2 linked regions of the Parashewanella spongiae genome follow. The protein of the gene in region 1 interacts with the protein of each later gene in a pairwise test. Links are inferred from orthologs where the notes say so. Each region holds a gene or a part of one and is shown in the gene's direction. Other genes may lie near its edges. The genes, in order: bioB and E2I05_RS10275.

What was found.
Region 2: the proteins of bioB (region 1) and E2I05_RS10275 interact in binary tests that used the Escherichia coli proteins (3 or more experiments, as listed by UniProt). The link is inferred for Parashewanella spongiae from one-to-one orthologs.

Annotation. Positions count from the first base shown.
Region 1 is NZ_CP037952.1:2,165,369-2,176,193, forward strand. The notes cover bases 2,929-5,727. They hold bioB (biotin synthase BioB), read left to right. Parts: upstream 2,929-3,701; coding sequence 3,702-4,754; downstream 4,755-5,727. Other genes in these bases: bioA (adenosylmethionine--8-amino-7-oxononanoate transaminase), read right to left, coding at 2,929-3,602; E2I05_RS08255 (aminotransferase class I/II-fold pyridoxal phosphate-dependent enzyme), read left to right, coding at 4,775-5,727. In the rest of the region: E2I05_RS08225 (AEC family transporter), read left to right, coding at 1-212; E2I05_RS08230 (GNAT family N-acetyltransferase), read left to right, coding at 247-744; fur (ferric iron uptake transcriptional regulator), read right to left, coding at 806-1,237; E2I05_RS08240 (NAD-dependent deacylase), read left to right, coding at 1,485-2,234; more of bioA, read right to left, coding at 2,241-2,928; more of E2I05_RS08255, read left to right, coding at 5,728-5,974; E2I05_RS08260 (methyltransferase domain-containing protein), read left to right, coding at 6,066-6,743; bioD (dethiobiotin synthase), read left to right, coding at 6,746-7,444; dipeptidase PepE, read right to left, coding at 7,441-8,151; E2I05_RS08275 (oligosaccharide flippase family protein), read left to right, coding at 8,338-9,657; protease HtpX, read left to right, coding at 10,638-10,825. UniProt on the Escherichia coli protein: Catalyzes the conversion of dethiobiotin (DTB) to biotin by the insertion of a sulfur atom into dethiobiotin via a radical-based mechanism.
Region 2 is NZ_CP037952.1:2,640,739-2,650,643, forward strand. What follows is about bases 5,548-8,476. They hold E2I05_RS10275 (class II glutamine amidotransferase), read left to right. Parts: upstream 5,548-6,577; coding sequence 6,578-7,375; downstream 7,376-8,476. Other genes in these bases: fadE (acyl-CoA dehydrogenase FadE), read right to left, coding at 5,548-6,283; E2I05_RS10280 (DUF3108 domain-containing protein), read right to left, coding at 7,322-8,059; E2I05_RS10285 (MGMT family protein), read right to left, coding at 8,082-8,438. Outside these bases: E2I05_RS10250 (YceI family protein), read left to right, coding at 1-538; E2I05_RS10255 (YbgA family protein), read left to right, coding at 703-1,656; E2I05_RS10260 (LysR family transcriptional regulator), read right to left, coding at 1,769-2,617; E2I05_RS10265 (SDR family oxidoreductase), read left to right, coding at 2,794-3,528; more of fadE, read right to left, coding at 3,836-5,547; E2I05_RS10290 (hypothetical protein), read right to left, coding at 8,609-8,875; thrS (threonine--tRNA ligase), read left to right, coding at 9,166-9,905.

The DNA of each region.
Region 1 (10,825 bases):
CTTTGGTGTATTGCTCGGCCAGTTACATCTGGCCAAACTCTCTAGAGCAAATAGCCATACTTGTGTTATTGGCCGCTTCGCCATTGGGCGTTAATGCTTATTTGATTGCTTCTGAACTTAAAGATGAGCCTGCGATTATTGGGAGTACAGTGGTTATATCAACTATTCTTTCTTTATTTAGTTTTAGCTTTTGGTTGTATTTGTTATTGTAATGTCTATTAAAACAATAAAAGAAAAGGCATGGACATGATTGTTGAAACGGAACGTTTAATTTTAAGAAAATTCACAGAAAATGATATTGATGCACTTTTTGAAATGAATCGAATTCCTGAAATTTTAGCCTATATTCCCACCGAGCCATTTATTAAAAGAGAACAAGCGACCAAACTTTATAAAACGGTAATATTACCCAATTACGAAGAATTTGGATTTGGGCGTTGGGCTGTACACCATAAAACCGATGATAAAGTAATTGGCTTTTGTGGCCCAAAATACATAGAAGAGTTAAATGAAGTTGAGTTAGGTTATCGATATTTCCCAGATTATTGGGGGAAGGGAATTGGTTTTGAGGCTGCAAAAGGGGCATTGAGTTCTTTTCCTGAACATGGGATTAAGTCTGCTATTGCTATGATATTAGAAGGGAATGTTGGCTCTGAAAACATCGCTAAAAAAGTAGGTATGAAATGGCGTAATGAAGATAAATTTATGGGTGCAACGATAAACGTTTTTCATAAAGACTTATAAATTTTTCTTCGTCCAATAAAAAACCAGCTAAAACGCTGGTTTTTTATTAAACAGTAACGACTTACTCGTCATTATGCTCACAATCTTCATTAGTACATACACCATAAAGATATAAACTGTGGTTTGTCAGCTTAATATTATGTTTATCAGCGATTTCAAGCTGACGCTGCTCAATGACATCATCGTTAAATTCAATCACTCGGTCACAGGTTAAGCATACTAAATGGTCATGGTGATGTTGAGATGACAATTCAAATACCGCTTTACCACTTTCAAAGTGATGACGAGTAACAATGCCCGCATCGTCAAATTGGTTTAATACACGGTACACAGTCGCAAGGCCAATTTCTTCACCAATTTCCAATAAGCGCTTATATAAATCTTCTGCACTGATGTGTTGGTTTTCGGGCTCTTGCATCAATTCTAGGATCTTGACGCGTGGTAAGGTGACTTTTAAGCCGGCTTTTTTCAGTGCTTGATTTCCATCTGTCATCGCTAATCTCTTGATTGCAGAACCATTGGGTTCGTCCATAGGGTTATAAATTCATTATAAAGAGATAATTGAAAACATAAACCTTTACTCATGTTTTGTTGGTAAAATTTTGGTTATTATTCGAGCATTAATTGTAGTTTGCATACAAATTCATCGAGATAGGCTTACTAAATTTAAGGATATATGTCAGAATCCGAAAGTTGCAGAAGGATTTAGCAGCATGATTTGTTAAAAGGAAATACAGTTAATGATACAAGATTACAGCAATGCAAATATTGTCATTTTGACGGGAGCAGGCCTTTCAGCTCCTTCAGGAATTGAAACGTTTAGATCTCAAGATGGCCTTTGGGAGCAGCATTTGATTGAAGATGTTGCCACACCTGAAGGTTATGCGAGCAATCCTGAGTTAGTTGACACCTTCTATAATCAACGCCGCGCACAATTGAATGATCCCCTTGTTAGTCCAAATGCTGCTCATGTTGCCCTTGCTAAGCTTGAACTAGCGCATCAAGGTAGATTATTTGTAATTACCCAGAATGTAGATGATCTTCATGAACGAGCAGGGAGTAAGCAAGTCCTGCATATGCATGGAGAGATACGCAAAGGTCGCTGTCCAAGATCCAATTTAAGCTTTTTGATGAAAAAGGACTTCTCTTCTGAACAATTGTGTAGTTGTTGCCAACCAGCTCAGCGTCTAAGACCACATATTGTTTGGTTTGGTGAAATGCCTATTGGAATGGGCATGATTGAGCGTGCGTTAACTGAGTGCGACTTATTCATATCTGTGGGTACATCGGGTGTTGTTTACCCTGCTGCTGGCTTTGTTCGATTGGCGAAAGCCTTTGGTGCCAAGACCATCGATGTAAATACTGAACCATGTTATACGGGTTCTTTTGATGCCCAATATAAAGGGTGTGCAACGGAAACGCTACCTAAACTCATTGATAAAATATTAAATGGACAACCTCTCAGTCATAAAGAGGTTGAATTGGTTTAAAATTTTTTAGCCATGGCTGATAAATACTTTTTTTGTTGAAGCGGGTGTGTCACTGATCATTTTGGCAACCACTTTCATTGCAGTAGTCAGTTGAGTAAGTTGTTTTGGAGAAATTGTATACGGCGGCATAATATATATGACACTGCCAAATACTCTTATCCAAACTCCAAGCTCAGTAAAGTGAGGTTGCAGTTCGGCTGCATTGAGTGAGTGATCCATTTCAATGACACCAATACTACCAAGTACTCTAACGTCTTTTACCGCGGTATAACATTTGGCTTCTTCTAACTCAGCCACCATTTGTTTTTCTAAGTTTATGACTTGTGACTGCCACTTCCCCTCGTTGATTAAATCAAGGCTGGCATTAGCCGCAGAGCATGCAAGCGGGTTTGCCATAAATGTTGGTCCATGCATGAAAACACCTGCTGGAGAGTCACTGATACCTTTTGCAACTTTATCCGTACATAAGGTTGCAGCAAGGCTAATATAACCGCCAGTTAGTGCTTTACCTAAACATAAAATGTCTGGTGTAATATCTGCGTGTTCATAAGCAAATAGTTTTCCTGTACGCCCAAAGCCTGTTGCAATTTCATCAATAATGAGAAGGACATTAAATTCGTCACACAGTGCTCTTACTTCTTTTAAGTACTCAGCACTATAAAAGTACATGCCTCCTGCACCTTGCTTAATTGGTTCTAAAATCATTGCCGCAATGGAGTTGTGATGTGAGATAAATTTGTGTCTCAGTGCTTCGACATCACCTGAGTTAACGGGCTCACCAAACTTAGCTTGTGGCGCTTTAACAAAGTGTTGTTTAGTGACTGCATCGCCAAACATAGTATGCATACCATTGTCAGGATCACAGACGCTCATCGACGCGAACGAATCGCCATGATAACCGCGTTTTATCGTAATTAATTTCTGCTTATTGGCTTTTCCGATGCCTTGCCAATATTGGAGAGCCATTTTTATGGCTACTTCTACAGCAATGGAACCAGAATCACTAAAAAATACTTTTGTGAGTGGTTTGCAAGTCATCTCAATGAGTTTTTTAGTTAATTCAATGGCTGGTGTGTGAGTGATGCCGCCAAACATAATGTGGGGCAACATATTCAACTGCTTTGACATGGCTGAAATGATTTTTGGATGGTTATAACCATGAACGCAAGCCCACCAAGAGCTGGTGCCATCAATTAGTTTTGTTCCATCATTTAGTGTTAGCTCGCAACCGTCAGCGGATTCTACTCCTATAACCGGAAAGGCCTGATTCATCGACGTGTATGGATGCCAGATGTGCTGGCGATCAAAGTCAAAATCCCATGCTTGGTTTTCAGAATTTACAGAATTTACAGAATTTTCATTGTTCATATTTTAACCATTGGTAAATCGGTTGTGTTATCTGGCATTGACAGCAGCTTAGTTGTGGCTATCCTAGCCAACATAACGATGAAATAAAAGAGATAAATTATGTCGCAGCTTGAATGTCGGACTGATTGGAAACGAGAAGAAATTGAAACCTTGTTTGCACTTCCAATGAATGACTTATTGTTTAAAGCACACAGTATTCATAGAGAAACCTTTGATCCGAATGAAGTTCAAATCAGTCGTTTGCTGTCGATTAAAACAGGTGCTTGCCCTGAAGATTGTAAGTATTGTCCTCAAAGCGCTCGTTATGATACAGGCCTTGAAAAAGAACGTTTATTGGCAATGGAAACGGTATTAACAGAAGCTAAAAGCGCTAAAGCTGCAGGCGCTTCACGTTTTTGCATGGGGGCGGCTTGGCGTGACCCAAAACAACGAGATATGCCATATTTGACTCAAATGGTAAGAGAAGTCAAAGCCATGGGTATGGAAACTTGTATGACGTTAGGGATGCTTGATACTGATAAAGCGAGTCAATTAGCGGATGCAGGCCTAGATTATTATAACCATAACCTTGATACCTCACCTGAGTACTATGGTGATGTAATTACGACTCGTACTTACCAAAACCGTTTAGATACCTTGGATAATGTTCGCTCTGCTGGCATGAAAGTGTGCTCCGGCGGTATTGTTGGTATGGGTGAACAAGCTAAAGATCGTGCTGGTTTATTGCAGCAACTTGCTAATCTTGAACAACACCCAGACTCAGTACCGATTAATATGTTAGTTAAGGTTGCAGGCACTCCTTTTGCCGACTTAGATGATCTTGATCCATTAGAGTTTGTTCGAACCATTGCTGTGGCGCGTATCCTTATGCCTAAATCTCGGGTTCGATTATCAGCAGGGCGCGAGAGTATGAGCGATGAAATGCAAGCTATGTGTTTCTTTGCTGGGGCAAATTCAATTTTTTATGGTTGTAAGTTATTAACGACACCTAATCCTGAAGAGAATGATGATTTAACCTTGTTTAAGCGCTTGGGTCTACACCCTGAGCAAGGGCCAGTAGCTAAATTAGAGCAAGAAACTGAATTGCTAGAAAAAGCGTTAGCTCAACATGATAAGTCAAATGGCGCATTTTATGATGCAGCAGCGCTATAAAGCTGCCTTTAATGGTGTCAATGAGCGAAACTAATAGAATGACGAACGCTAATCATATCCTCGAGAAAAAAATGCAAGCTGCCATCGACTTGAGTGCTGAAAAAGGTGTGTTGCGTAGGCGTGTTATAGTGAACTCAATACCTGAACACACGACACAAATAGACGTTGAGGGTAAGAGGTACATTAATTTTAGTAGTAATGACTATTTAGGATTGAATAGAGAACCTGCATTGCTCGATGAACTTCACAAAGCAACCTTAAAATATGGTTTAGGCAGTGGCTCATCACCACTGGTTTCTGGGTATTGCGATGCACACATGAAGCTTGAGCAGTTATTATGCCAGCAAACTGGACACCAAGCGGCCTTGTTATTCAATTCAGGTTTTAGTGCTAATCATGGCTTGATGACGGCATTGTTTGATAAGACCGATCACATTATTGCTGATAAGTTAATTCATGCCTCAATCATTGATGGAATAAGCCACTCTGGCGCAGTATTAAAACGTTTTATTCATAATAAGGTTGAACACGCTGAAACCTTGTTAAAAAAATACAATACTTCCGCATTGGTTACGGAAAGCGTGTTTAGCATGGATGGTGACTGCGCTCCCGTAGAATACCTATCAATGCTCTGCCAGAAATATCATACCCAACTCATTGTTGATGATGCTCATGGCTTCGGAGTGATTAACTTATGTGTTGCGCCTAATGTGCAACCAAAATGCAATATACAGATCATCACCTTTGGTAAAGCTTTGGGTTGCCAAGGTGCGGCTGTATTGGGCAGTAAACAGCTCATTGATTATTTAGTCAGCCATTCTAGAGAGTATATTTATTCAACGGCGCTTTCTCCCATTAATGCTTGTTTGGCTTATTCAGCCTGCAAATACATCGCGGATAATCCGGAATTACAATCTCAATTAATGAGTAATATTGCCTATTTTAAACAACAAGCAAAACGGAGAAATATCGATTTAATAGAATCTGAAATGCCGATCCAAGGTGTTATAATTGGAGATCCTGAAAAAGCAGTCGAAGCATCTAACCAATTAAAATCTGATGGATTATGGGTAGGGGCGATTCGAACACCTACTGTGCCGAAAAATACTGATAGGCTAAGAATAACAATAACAGCAAAACACTCAACAGAAGATATTGATCAGTGTATTACCGCATTGGATAAGCTGTTTATGAATGAGGAATATTGTCATGCTCGCTGAAAAGTGGTCATGTGAGTCTCAATCGTTCGCTGAACATTCGCCAGTAAGTAAAGGTTTTTCGGCAGCCGCAAAAACTTATAGCTCTCATAATGTGGTACAAACCATTTGTTCTTCAGAATTAATAGAGGGGCTAAATTTACAAGGAAATATTGTTGATTTAGGTGCTGGACCTGGAACGCAGTATCATGTTAATCCAGCATCGAGTGTTTTGTGTCTCGATGTCGCATTTGGAATGCTATCTTTTTTAAAATCAAAATTTCCTTCTTACAGTCCAATTAATGCGGATGCTCAATCTTTACCACTTTTATCAGAGTCAATTGATTACATTGTTTCAAATCTAGCATTGCAGTGGTGTTCAGATTACAAGAGTGCGATTGATGAAGCTCAGCGGGTACTTACTCATGGCGGTGAAATTCACTTAAATCTTGTCGCTAATAATAGTTTGCCAGAACTCAAAGCACTTGGGTTTAGTGTTAATCAATTTCGTGAATTATCTGAGTACCAACAAGCATTTGAAACAAGTAATTGGAAAGTTCTCGAAGTAGAATTATCAAAAAAAGTGGTTTATTTTTCTACTTTAAAAGAGCTGTTATATTCAATAAAAGGTGTTGGCGCATCAGTGAAATTTCAGAACTCTGATTCTCAAGTGCAGATAAGAGGTAGGAAAGATTGGGACAAGCTGATTAAATTATCGAAGCAACAAACCACGAAACGTGGCTTACCACTCACTTATGAAATTGTCCGAATAAGAGCTAAAAAAATAGGTTAAGAATGAATTACTTTGTGACGGGAACTGATACTGATAGCGGTAAAACAGTAGTTTCATCGGGGATATTAATGGCCGTAAACCGCTGGGCTAAGATCCATAATAAATCGATGAAAACAGCAGGGTTTAAACCGATAGCTTCAGGTTGCGAACAAACATGCAATGGCTTACGTAACTCGGATGCTTTAAGCCTTATGGCTGCATCGTCACAAGAAATTGACTATTCTATTGTTAATCCCATTAGTTTTGAACCCGCTATAGCGCCTCACGTAGCCGCCAAGCAGATTGGTTTTGAACTAACAAGTGAGAGGGTGTTAGGTCACCTTTCCACAGATGTTTTTTCCGAAAGTGACTTTAACCTTCTAGAGGGAGCTGGAGGCTGGCGATTACCGTTAAATAACGAGGAATTCCTTTCAGAAGTTATCCAAAAGTTAGATTTGCCGGTTATTTTAGTCGTAGGCTTAAAATTGGGCTGCTTAAATCATGGAGTTCTTACTCAAGAAGCAATCTTGTCTGATGGTCTTAACATAGTCGGATGGGTCGCAAACTGTGTTGATAAAAATATGCAAGCGCAACAAGATAATTTAACGAGTTTAAATGTGATGATGAAGTCACCATGTTTGGGTGTTGTTCCTTATTTAAATAAGCCGACCGCGGATAATGCAGCCGACTATCTTGATGTGTCTCATTTATTGAATTGCTAATTCAGTAAATGAGACAAATCGCTTCCTGCTGGAATGACAACTTCTTGCTGTTCACCACAAAATAAATAGCCATCCTCATCACCGATAAGAGTTAGCTTATCTCCTTGACGTAATAAAGCGGTACCTTCGACGATGCCAACAACAGGGGTTCTAGGATCTACTTTGGTGAACTCAAGTAAGCGTTGTGCACGTGTTTCACCATTATGGCCGGGTGCCTGATAATTGGTGTAATGAGGATTGACCTGAAATGGCAAAATATTCAATGCGGCAAAAGAAGGCGGTTCAATAATCGGCATGTCATTGGTCGTGCGAATGCTTAATCCGGTTATATTTGATCCCGCACTCCAGCCTACATAAGGAATGCCACTGCTGACCTTATTTTTTATTAAATCAATTAAATTATAACGATATAATTCATGCAATAAATGAAAGGTATTTCCACCGCCAACCATAATACCTTCAGCTTCTTCTAGGGCTTTTTTGGGGTCGTCATGCTGATGAATACTTGAGATTTCAATATTAAGTTCGGTTAGTGCCGTTGCAACAATATCTAAATACTTATCGTAACTGAAACTTACGCCTGCATAAGGGATGAAAACCCATTTTTTTGCGTTTTTGGTCATCGATTTTATAAGAGATAAAGCATGCTTTAAGTAAGGAGTATTTCCTGCACGCGAACTACTCAGCAATAGGGCGTTTGTTGTCATTCTTTTATCCAAGAGTCTTTTGTGTTGCTAAGAGTGTAACAAAGCACTTCCTGATGTTGAAGATGCTCGAGTGAGTTCGCGTATTTTGTGAATAAGTTTCAAGTAGTAATGAGGATCTATATGGCAAATATATTAGCCCTGATCTAACCTCATATTAATCAATATTAAAACTTTGGAAATGGACTTATGGCAAGTGCTCAAGACTCATCTATTAAAAAAAGTGGTTTCACCAGTACCACAACAATTATGATGATTTTTGTCAGTGGTTATTTTATTGATTTTGCTTTTAATATATTTCTAGCTCGCCATATGGGATCAAACGATTATGGTAACTTTAAGGTTGCAGAAGCTTTTATCTATTTAGGTAGCATTATCACTATGATGGGAGGCGCGAGTGCTGCTCCAAGATTACTGCTTCCACACATTAAAAACCCGAATAAAGAAGGGGTATGGGGGTACGTTCGTTTTTACATTATAGTTTCAACTATAGTTTCGATTGTTCTGTTAGTTTTAATTGTTATTGGACATTACCTGCATATATCAACGTTTAGCGGTAATGGTTATCATCCACTACTTTTGGCTGCTATAGTGATTCCTCTAGCTGGAATTTCAGGTTTGTTGTGCGGAGTGCTGCACGCTGCGAATCGGCTCGATCTGGCTTTTATTCCTTGGGGATTGGGTTATTCTACACTCGCATTTTTATTTTGTTTTATTGCTAGCTTAATATTTGGACAAATTAGTAGTTTTATGGCCGTAGGGCTTGTTGGTGCAGTCGTTCTTTCTCTTATATTTTTCAGTTTAGTATGTATATATAGGCTTTCTTTAATGCCACTGAAAAATATAGTGCGAGTAGGTAATCGGTCCCAGTGGTTAAAGATATCTTTTCCAATTATGGTTGTTGCTGCGCTACAAATGTTTATGCGCCAAGTCGATATTTACATGATCGAATTCATGGCTGGTGAAATTGCCGTTGGCCACTTTGCTGCGGCAACAGTAACAACATTTGTGATCATTGTGATACAGCTTGGGCTTATCGCCTTGTTTTCACCGCAGGTTGTAGAGGCATTAAATAAAGGGCAGGGCACTATACGCGCATTAAATCGAAAAAGTATGGTGTTGAGTTTTTTGCTTGTTCTACCGTTAAGCCTATTGCTAATTTTATTTGGTCATCAAATTCTTGATTTTTTTGGGCATGATGTTGATTTAGCATTCAATGCACTAAAAGCACTAACTATTGGATACGCCATTACGGCATTGATGTCAGTACCCATTATTTGGCTACAATATGGCGGTGCTGAAAAATCAATTATGGTCTTACTCATTATTAGTGTCGTTTCAAATATATTTTTAAATTGGTTGCTGATCCCTATTTTAAATATTGAAGGGGCAGCGATAGCAACAAGTTTAGCTATGAGTATTTCGGCCGTTGGAGCAATAATCATTATGAAATTTAAATTAGGCATATTTCCTTGGTCAGGACAGTCACGAATGGCTAAAGCTGAATAATTAGTTTGTCTTTTAATCACTTTTGGTTTGATTTCTCGACCCTTGGGGCGGATTAACACAATTTGTCATACCTGCGTAGGCTGGTATCCAGCGACTTTCTCTAAACAAGAAAAAGACGCTAGACTACCGACAACAAAGCTGTCGTTACTTCGTTCCTTGCCTTCGCTAGAGTGACTATAACGTTAAATCTAAAGCATCAGTTGAACGCTGAGTATATGAGTAACTGTTTGAGCAATAAGATGACTTTATCATCATGGCTTTCACTCAATGAGTGAAGTGCTCTACGCTCACAAGCTTGCTAAAATGACTGCTATCTGCGTTGTAACCCACTTTCCGAACCTGAATATAGTTAAGAAAACAATAAATTACTGAATTGGCCATACCAGTAGTATCGCACACGGTTAAAAATGGTGAAGTCAACTTGTTGAATTTAAATTATAAAGCAAATAAATCGTAACTTATTGATTTTAATTTTTATCCTTTAACCTTTTGATGTATCAGTGTTTAAAATGCAATTTTCAAGGTGCGGAATGTCGGTTGTAACCTTTGCAAGTAGAATAACTACTTGCAAAATTTATAACGCAGCTAGTGGTGGTTTTGGCAAGTATATGAATGTTCAGCACTCACCTGATGGGTGAATTAGGGTTGTTTAATTTTGTATTTAACTTCAATAAATTAAAGCTAAATTGTGCGTTCAACCGATTTATTTAGGTTAAACGATACCTCGCCCCTCAGGGGCGGGATGATTCATTGTTTGTTTCATTTGTAACAACTTGAAAATTGATATTACTAAACCAAAAGCACAATAATCTTTTTGATGATTTAATTCTTTATTTAGCAGTTAGTTAGAGAGAAATCAGCCTTCCTCACTCAAATTTAGTTATCAACTTTTGTTAAACAGCTCTTGATATTTTATTTCTTGGACATATTATGTCTTCATAATGTGATTATGACACAATTGTTTTTTGTTGGAGTGTGTGATGAAGAGAATATTTTTATTAATTGTGACGAATATGGCGATCTTGCTTGTTGCTTCGATTGTTATGTCCATTCTGGGTGTGAATACTAAAACTATGGGTGGTTTATTGATATTTGCGGCCATATTTGGTTTTGGTGGTGCATTCGTAAGTCTAGCAATATCTAAATGGATGGCTAAAAAAACGATGGG
Region 2 (9,905 bases), 480 kb from region 1 along the record:
CCCTATTGTAAGCGCGCATGAATGGAATGTCGCTTCAAAAGATTCTACTGTAAGCTTTGTTTCTGTAAAAAAATCAGTAATAGCGGAAGCGCATTCTTTAAGTGGTATTGAGGGAAATATAAGATCTGATGGTCATTTTGAGTTAACGATTCCACTAAAGACTGTTGAGACGGGCATCGACATCCGTAACGAAAGAATGCAAAGTATGCTATTTGATGTTACTCGCTATCCTAAGGTTATTTTATCGGCTAATTTACCTAAAAATTTATTGAAAAGTATGCCTGTAGGTACAACACAAACTAAAGAGATCCCTGCTCAGCTAGCACTTCATGGTAAAATTAAAAGGATTAACTTTGAAGTGCTTATTGTAAAGTTGTCACATCGTAAAGTTGTAGTGACTAGCGTTAAACCTACTATCATCAATGCTTCCGACTTTAACTTAAGTTCTGGAATTAAAGCATTAATGCAAATAGCTTCCTTATCCAGTATTAGCACTGCTGTGCCCGTTTCATTCGTGTTAACTCTAAAGCGAGACTGAACATAGCCAAAAAATGTTTTATAGATGCGTATGTACATTTACCGAAACGTAAGTACGCATCGAAGCTATTTACAACACCTTCATGATGGTATTCCAGTTTCTATCAATATCTATTTAAAACAACTAATATCAATGCTACATGGTTAACATTCTTGGTGGGTTTAATGGTTGAGTCTTCTCATCATATTAAAGTGGGCATAAGTAGTTGTCTTTTAGGCGCTAAGGTTCGTTTTGATTCGGGACATAAAAAAAACTCATATGTGACAAATGTTTTAAAGGATTACTTTGAATTTCATTCATTTTGTCCAGAAGTTGAAATTGGTTTAGGTATTCCCAGAGAGTCAATACGATTAGTTTCAGTAAATGATCAAATTCGTTGTGTAGGCACTAGGACTGCAGAATTGGATGTTACTGAAGACCTTTATGAAATATCAGAAGAACAAAAATCTTGGCATCAAGATTTATGTGGTTATATTGTAAAAAAAGATTCTCCAAGTTGTGGCATGGAGCGAGTAAAAATTTATCATAGTGGAATGCCTACAAAAAACGGTATAGGTCTATACACTAAGCGTTTAATAGAAAACTTTCCTTACTTACCTATTGAGGAGGAAGGTCGTCTTGAAGATCCCCACTTAAGAGAAAATTTTATACAACGTGTGTTCATTTATTCACGTTGGAAAGCAATGCTTCAAGAAGGTGTTTCAATATCTAAGCTTCAAAAATTTCATGCTAATCATAAGTATGTTTTAATGAGTCACAATCAGACTAAAGCTAAAAAGCTCGGAAATTTACTTTCAAGAAATGAAAATATCAGCTTGCATGCGATTGCTGATGACTATCTTGAAAACATGATGCAGACACTGAAGCTCGTCGCAACAAGAAAAAACCATAGTAATACTTTATTGCATATTCAGGGATATCTAAAAAAACATTTAGACACTGACGACAAAGCAGAGCTAAATGAAGTGATAGACGATTATCGTAATTGTTTGTTACCACTGATTGTGCCTATCACCTTATTAAGACATCATTTTAGGAAATATCCTAATCAATATATAACAGAATCCTATTATATGAACCCACATCCTAGTGAGTTAATGTTACTCAATAAAATATAATTATTCATTGTATTGCATAGTAGGTAACAAAATATTCGGGATTATATTTTCATGTATTCACACTCTTGAATAAATAGTCGGTATATACTTAAAGGTGACTGTATTGTGCAAACTATACAGTAAAAGTATATTGCTGATTTAAAAACCGTAAAATTGCGGCCAGATTTGGTGAAATACTTTGGTGCGCTGGGTAACACAAACCTATACGACGGAACATCCTAGGACCGTCGAAATTTACTCTGGATAGCCTTGACTCATCTTCAATTAAGCCGTCAGGTAAAAAACTTATCCCGTAACCAGCAAGCACTAATGATTGTACAAGTGATTTAGATTCAGCCTTGGCGACTAAGTTAAGGGAAATGTGATTACAAGCTAATAAACCAATCGTTTGCTGGTGGGCCTTACAAGGTGGACATTCAATAAAGTTGAATCCTTGTAGTTGTTCAGGCTGAACTTTTTCGTGGCTTGCTAACTCGTGATTTGTTGGGACACAAAGTACATAGTTTTCCTCCCAGAGAGGAAAGAATATTTCATCTTCATGACGTAATTCTTCAATTGTTAGCCTTGCATCTGCGGTACTAAGGTGATCAACCAATTCGATATCTAAGTGATCAATGGCGTTGTTGATGTGGCCAAGTACTGCCGAGAGTCTTCTCGGGCTTAAGTCTGACATAACGGCTAAGCGGAATTTTACTCGGCTGGCTTTTTCGTGAAATAACCCCGGTAATTGTTTTGCTTCTTCAACAAGTTTTAGTGCTAAAGGGTATAAATAATTTGCGTTATCTAATGCTTTGACACCTTTTTTACTTCTTTCAAATAAAGCGCCGCCCAGCTGTTCTTCAAGCTGTTTTAAACCAGAAGATAATGAAGGTTGGCTTACATGGCAACGAGAAGCGGCAGCAGTAATGTTGTTTTCTTCGAAAATAGCGATGAAAAAGCGAAGTAGTCTTAAATCGATCATAGTTATTGCTTATTGATAAAGTGAGGTTATCTATAGGTAAAGACTATCATATCCAACTAAAATTAGTATTTTAAACTCTTTAGATGCCTCAATATAATGATTTCAGATTCAAGGTTGATCGAGCTTAATCGCGTAATTTTAGATTTTAAATTAGTTAACAACTATAGGTAAAAGTAATGACAAGTTCACAAAATAAAGAATTAGTTGTAATTACAGGCGCTTCATCTGGCATCGGTGCATCAATGGCCAAGGCATTTAGTCATGCTGGTCACCCATTATTATTATTGGCGCGTCGTGTTGAGCGCATGGAAGAGCTTAAACTTGACAACTGCATGACAGCAAAAATTGATGTTACTGATTTAGATGCAATGAAAGCTGCCATAACAAAAGCTGAAGCTAAATTTGGGCCTGTTGGATGTTTAGTAAATAATGCTGGTGTGATGTTGTTGGGAGCGGCTGATGTTCAAGACCCTGCTGAATGGCAGAAAATGGTTGATGTAAATGTTATGGGTGTACTGAATGGTATTCATTCTGTATTGGGTAACATGAAAGCCCGTAAATCTGGAACAATTATTAATGTAAGCTCGGTTGCTGGTCGTAAAACCTTTGGCAATCATGCAGCCTATTGCGGCACTAAGTTTGCTGTTCATGCAATGACTGAGAACATTCGTGAAGAGGTGGCTCCTTTTGATGTTCGTATGATTACTATTGCTCCAGGAGCAGTAGAAACAGAATTACTTGGCCATACTACGGACAAAGATATTGTCGCTGGTTATGAGTCATGGAAAGAAAGCATGGGTTCTGTAATTGGACCTGATGTGATTGCCGATGCTGCATTATATGCATGGCAACAGCCAAAAAGCGTTTGTATTCGTGAAATCGTTTTAGCTTCTACTCGTCAAGAGCCATAAAAAATTTCAAACGATTAAAAAAGGATAGCGTTTGCTCTCCTTTTTTATAAGTTACTTACTTATCTAGCATTTAACCTTGAAACATCAGTAGACTGCGTTTTCAAGCGTAGAAAAAGTGGCTGATATAAGGCGTAGCTTACAGCAAATAGTTATTCTACTTGCAAAAGTTACAACGCAGATAGCAGCCATTTTAGCAAGCTTGTGAGCGTAGAGCACTTCACTCATTTGGTGAAAACCATGATGATAAAATCATCGTATTGCTCAAACAGTTACACATATACTCAGCGTTCAACTGATGTTTTTAGGTTTAAGCTGCATAATCAGCCGCTTTCATTATGGTTAGTTGAGCTTTTAATTCAGCTGGATCAAAATCATCAACATTGATAGATTTTAAGCGACCAATTTCAGCTCGCTTCATCAAATCAGCTTCCTCTTCAGTTAAAGCATTGAGCTCAAGCCCTTTAGCTGCGACATGATCTAACCACATGAAAGGTAACCTTTCTCCCGAAACTCCACACACCTTTTTATGGAGCGGCTCACAGGCAATTAAATCTAAAAATGTTTGCTCTTGAACTCCGACAGGGTTGTTCTCGTTTGCCAATAAATATTGTCCTTCAGCTAAACGATCTCGGCTAGCACAAGGTGTTTGCATAATGTTCGCAACTTGGTGATCCAATATATCACTTGGTCTTTTAACACATCGACCGAACGGGAATATTATCAAGCGTAATAAACGGCCTAGTCCTAGTGGGAAGTTATTAAGCAATTCATCAAGTGAGGTTTGAAGTTTGAATAATGAATCTTCTACAGCCCATTGAACAAGCGGTAAATCTTCAATTTGTCGGCCTTCATCATTATAACGTTTCAGCACTGCAGATGTTAGATATAACTGGCTGAGCAAATCACCCAAACGAGCAGATATACGCTCCTTTCTTTTTAAGCTACCACCTAAAGTACCCATCGCTAAATCAGATAACAATGCTAAGTTTGCACTGAAGCGATTCATTTGCTGGTAGTAACGCTTAGTTTTATCTGAGTACGGTGCGTTTGACAATCTTGAACCAGTCAATCCCATCCATAAACTACGAGTGAAATTACTGATAGCAAAACCGATGTGTCCAAATATGGCATTATCAAAATCTTTTAATGCCTTAGAAGGATCAGGATCGAATGCAGCTTGCATTTCGGCCAATACATAAGGATGACAGCGAATTGCACCTTGACCATAGATAATCATTGAGCGAGTTAAAATGTTTGCTCCTTCAACCGTAATTGCTATTGGTGCCGCTTGGTAACCACGGCCTAAATAATTATTGGGGCCTAAGCAAACACCTTTACCCCCATGAATATCCATTGCATCAATAACACATTTTTGCATACGGTCAGTTAAGTGACATTTTACAATAGCTGAAATAACAGAAGGCTTTTCACCGAGATCTATGCCTGTAGTGGTTAAGGCTGTAACGGCATCCATTAAGTATGCATTGCCACCAATACGAGCCATTGGCTCTTCAATGCCTTCTAATTTCCCGATTGGTAATTTGAATTGTCGACGTATTCTAGCGTATGCCCCAGTTGCGACAGCTGCTGTCTTGATACCACCAGCTGAATTTGAAGGTAAGGTAATTCCCCGACCTACTGATAAACACTCAACGAGCATTCTCCAACCTTGACCAGCCATGCTTGGGCCACCAATAATGAAATCAAGTGGGACAAAAACCTCTTCACCCTGAGTAGGACCATTTTGGAACATACAATTTAATGGAAAATGACGACGACCAGTAATGACGCCTTGTATTTTGGTTGGGATCAGTGCGCATGTAATACCTAACTCTTCAACTTCACCAAGTAGCTGCTCTGGATCGCGTAGTTTAAACGCAAGGCCTAACACAGTCGCAATAGGTGCGAGTGTAATATAACGCTTATTCCAAGTTAGTTTCATGCCAAGAATTTGTTTGCCTTCCCATTCACCATGACAAACGATCCCGAAATCTGGTATAGAACCAGCATCACTTCCAGCCTCTGGACTAGTTAAAGCAAAACATGGAATTTCTTTTCCCTGTGCTAACTTTGGTAGATAATGATTTTGTTGTTCTTGAGTTCCGTAATGTTGCAATAATTCGCCAGGACCAAGAGAGTTTGGCACACCAACGGTTGAAGCAAGTTCGCTACTCACTCCGGCTAGTTTTTGCAGGACTCGAGATTGGGCGTAAGCAGAAAACTCCAGTCCACCAAATTTTTTCTTGATGATCATGGCGAAAAAGCCATTGTCTTTTAAATATTGCCAAACGTTTTCTGGTAAGTCTGCAAGTTGGTGTGCAACTTGATGCTGATTAACTAAACCACAAACATGCTCAACTGGCCCATCAAGGAAAGCTTGTTCTTCTGCTGTTAATCGCGACACTGGAATATCATGAAGTTTCTTCCAGTTAGGCGCACCTGCAAATAAATCAGCTTCCCACCATGTTGTCCCAGCCTCGATTGCTTCTCTTTCTGTAGATGACATTTCGGGCATAATTTTTTTGTACATGGAGAGCAAAGGGTTTGATATAAACTGTCGTCGCAATGTTTTTATGTTGAATGGAATCGCTAATGCAAGAAAAACAATGAGTGGAATAGGGTGCTCAAAATGAAAAATGGATGCACCACCTATAACTAGTGCTACAGCGGTGGATGCTGTGATTAATGAAACCCTAATGTAACTGCAAATCCCTAGCACTATTACAAGGGCGATAATCCAAAGTAGAGTTGTCACCTTTATGTCTCCTTAAGTCTTTTGATTGAAGATCGCATTTTTTAATCGTTAAATACGAACATGATCATATTATAGTTTGTGGTCAGACCTCTGTCGCATTTACAAGGTAAATCTTAGCCAAAATTAATACAAGCACTTTTTAAACAAATGTTTGAATTAGTCGTTTTATAATCTATGGAGGATTTTTTAATAAATTTAATAAGTTGGCATATACAAGGATTGCATCTAGCGTTGTGATACAACGAACGCTAAAATACTAAAATTGTTGTGATATTAAATAAAAGAGCTTTTTGAATGTGTGAACTCTTGGCTATGAGTGCCAACGTACCTACAGATATTGTTTTTAGTTTTACAGGTTTGGTCGAACGAGGAGGTGTAACTGGGCCACATGTTGATGGCTGGGGAATCGCATTTTATGAAGGGAAGGGAAATCGAATTTTTAAAGATGTTTCACCGAGTTGTGATTCACATATCGCTAAACTGATAAAATCATATCCGATTAAAAGCGAAGTTGTTATAAGTCATATAAGGCAAGCAAATAGTGGTGGTGTTTCTCTTGAAAATACGCACCCTTTTAATCGAGTGCTTTGGGGAAGAAACTGGACTTATGCACATAATGGCCAATTAACTGATTATGAAAGTAAGTTTCTTACCCACTCTTTCAAACCCGTAGGTGAAACAGATAGTGAATTGGCTTTTTGTTGGATTATCGAGCAAGTGGCTAATAAATTTGGTGAAAAAGAGCCGTTAGATATGATTCCAGTATATGAATATATCAGCGAACTAGCAGATAGGCTTCGATTGCATGGCGTATTTAATATGATCATCAGTGATGGTATGAACTTGATGGCATATTGCAGTAACAATCTGTGTTATATCACGAGAAGGGCGCCATTTGGTAAAGCGAAATTGAAAGATACAGATGTCACGATTGATTTCGATAAAGAAACAACACCAAATGACATTGTTACTGTTATTGCAACAAGACCTTTAACTACCAATGAACAATGGGAAATATTGTCGGCCGGTGATTGGTGCTTATTTAGATTGGGCGAGCTCATCTCTTTCAGTCATAAAGCTACTATTGAGTAATTGTACTTCGAGTTGTTTTTTCCCTTTTTTTGAATGGGTTAATTTCACGGGTAAGTAAGCGAGTTCTGGTGCCAACCATATTAATGTTTGGCGCTTTTTCTTTTTTCTTTCGACCATTAATTTGATCGTTTGGTAGTTTCTTTGATTAATGTTTATCACTTCAGTACCTACAATGTTGAACTGATAATCGCTAATTTTGTTACTTTTAATAATCTTGTAGTTTAAATCTTCTTTTTTGTTTGCTAAATCGAGCCTCAATTGCACTTGCACTGAAAGAATGTCGTATAAATCATTTGCATAATTAAACTCTAACTTTTCATGTTTGTATTTTCCGTATACTTTTTCTTGTGATTTAAGAAAGACAAGCTGAGCTTGGTAGTCGCTTCCTGTTCCCTCTCTTTCATGAAAAAATCGTATCGGATTGACATGGTCGTTAGTTACAACGAATTCGCTACTCACTTCTCGTCTATCGGAAAGGACGAGTAGTGATAATTCACTTTCAAATTTATAATTAAACTGATCATTTATTTTGTCTAAGGTATAGCGCGCTTTTCCAAGGTCGATACTGCCATACAGTACTCGGTATTCTGCAGTTTGAGGTAATAACGGAGATAGGGTGGCGAATGCTGAAGAGGATAAAATTAAAAGTGTAATAATAAATAAATACTGAACTATGCGACTCATATTATTCCTTTAATAAAAAAAATCAAAAGGGTATGCCTAAAACTAAAGAAGCGATATTTGGTTGCCATTCATACTTCGACAGCTGAATTTTACCTTGGTTCACTTCAACACCTTCGATTCTTAACAATTCAGCTTGTGCTCTGTACTCATTTGAGTCTTTTATAAACGAAATTTTGCCTTGGCTGTTTATCACTCTATGCCAAGGTATGTTTTTTTTCGGATCTGCCAATTTTAAGGCTTTTGACACGTATCGAGCTCGCTTTGGTAATCCTGCGAGGTCGGCTACTTTGCCGTAACTACTCACTTTCCCTTCAGGGATCATCGCGACAATAAAAAGTATTCTTTCAATTGGGGCTAAAGGAAACTCATTGTTATACATCAGATTTGATCTTATCTTATACAGAAGTGCTATGTGAGTTAACACACTCATAAATGGACTGAAATTATAATATAAAAAATTATAGGGTAAATGAAAGAAAATTTTTTAAAGTAAAAGCTTAAAAGAAGTCATAATGCAACTAATAAGCTTTTATTTGTTAAATTAAATGCTTATTTCTCATCATTCAGAGGGTGCTGACCATTGTTAATCGATAATGATGAAAAAAGTAGCTGATTTTTAATTAGATATTTCTGAGTAATTGAACCAGAGATATCTATTAACATCGCTTCTTGCTGTTGATTCAATTCCGATTTAATCTCATTCAATAGTGCTTGTTTAGAGTAAATAGAATCGAATGAATTTGTATTTGAGTTACCTATAGCGCTACTGGCACTAACTGCTGCTGTAATGGCGGCAAATACTACTACTTTGTACATCCTATACCTCAGTATTTACTTATATTAATGTGCTTTTGATAAACGAAAATCTATACATTGGAGGTTAAAAGATAGTCGACAAATTCATTATGTCTAATTTTTATTCGCTTTAATTTGTTTCAGGATATTCAGAGATGCTATTGCGTGGTAATGACATAGTCGAGTATTATATTTACCCACAAAAAATGAACTCAATAGACTTTGGTATAGACTATTTTCATTTTTTGTTTCCACACTTAATTTAAACCATGTGGCCCTACGTGTGGGTCACCACTGGGAAAGGATAAATCATGCCTGTAATTACACTTCCTGATGGCAGTAAACGTGAGTTCGCTCAACCTGTTTCAACTTATGACGTAGCAATGGATATCGGTCCTGGATTAGCAAAGGCTTGTATTGCTGGTCGAGTTAATGGCGATTTAAAAGATGCTTGCGACATTATTAATACTGACTCTGAATTATCGATTATCACCGCTAAAGACGATGAAGGTGTCGAAATATTACGTCATTCATGTGCACATCTTCTTGGGCATGCGATTAAGCAACTTTGGCCTGACGCTAAAATGGCCATTGGACCAGTGATTGATAATGGCTTTTACTACGATATCGATCTTGAGCATAAATTAACTCAAGAAGACATTGAAAAATTAGAAAAGCGCATGCTTCAATTAGCTAAGACTAACTATGAAGTAGTCAAAAAAGTTGGTAACTGGCAAACCGCTAGAGACACTTTCGAAGCACGTGGTGAGTCGTATAAAATTGCTATTTTAGATGAAAATATTAGCAAAGATGACTCACCGGCTTTATACCATCATGAAGAGTACGTGGATATGTGTCGTGGCCCACACGTGCCAAGTATGCGTTTTTGTCAAAACTTTAAGCTTATGAGTGTTGCAGGTGCCTATTGGCGTGGTAACTCTGATAACAAGATGCTACAGCGTGTTTATGGTACAGCTTGGGCAGATAAAAAAGCCCTTAAATCTTATTTAAACCGCCTAGAAGAAGCTGCAAAACGTGATCATCGTAAAAT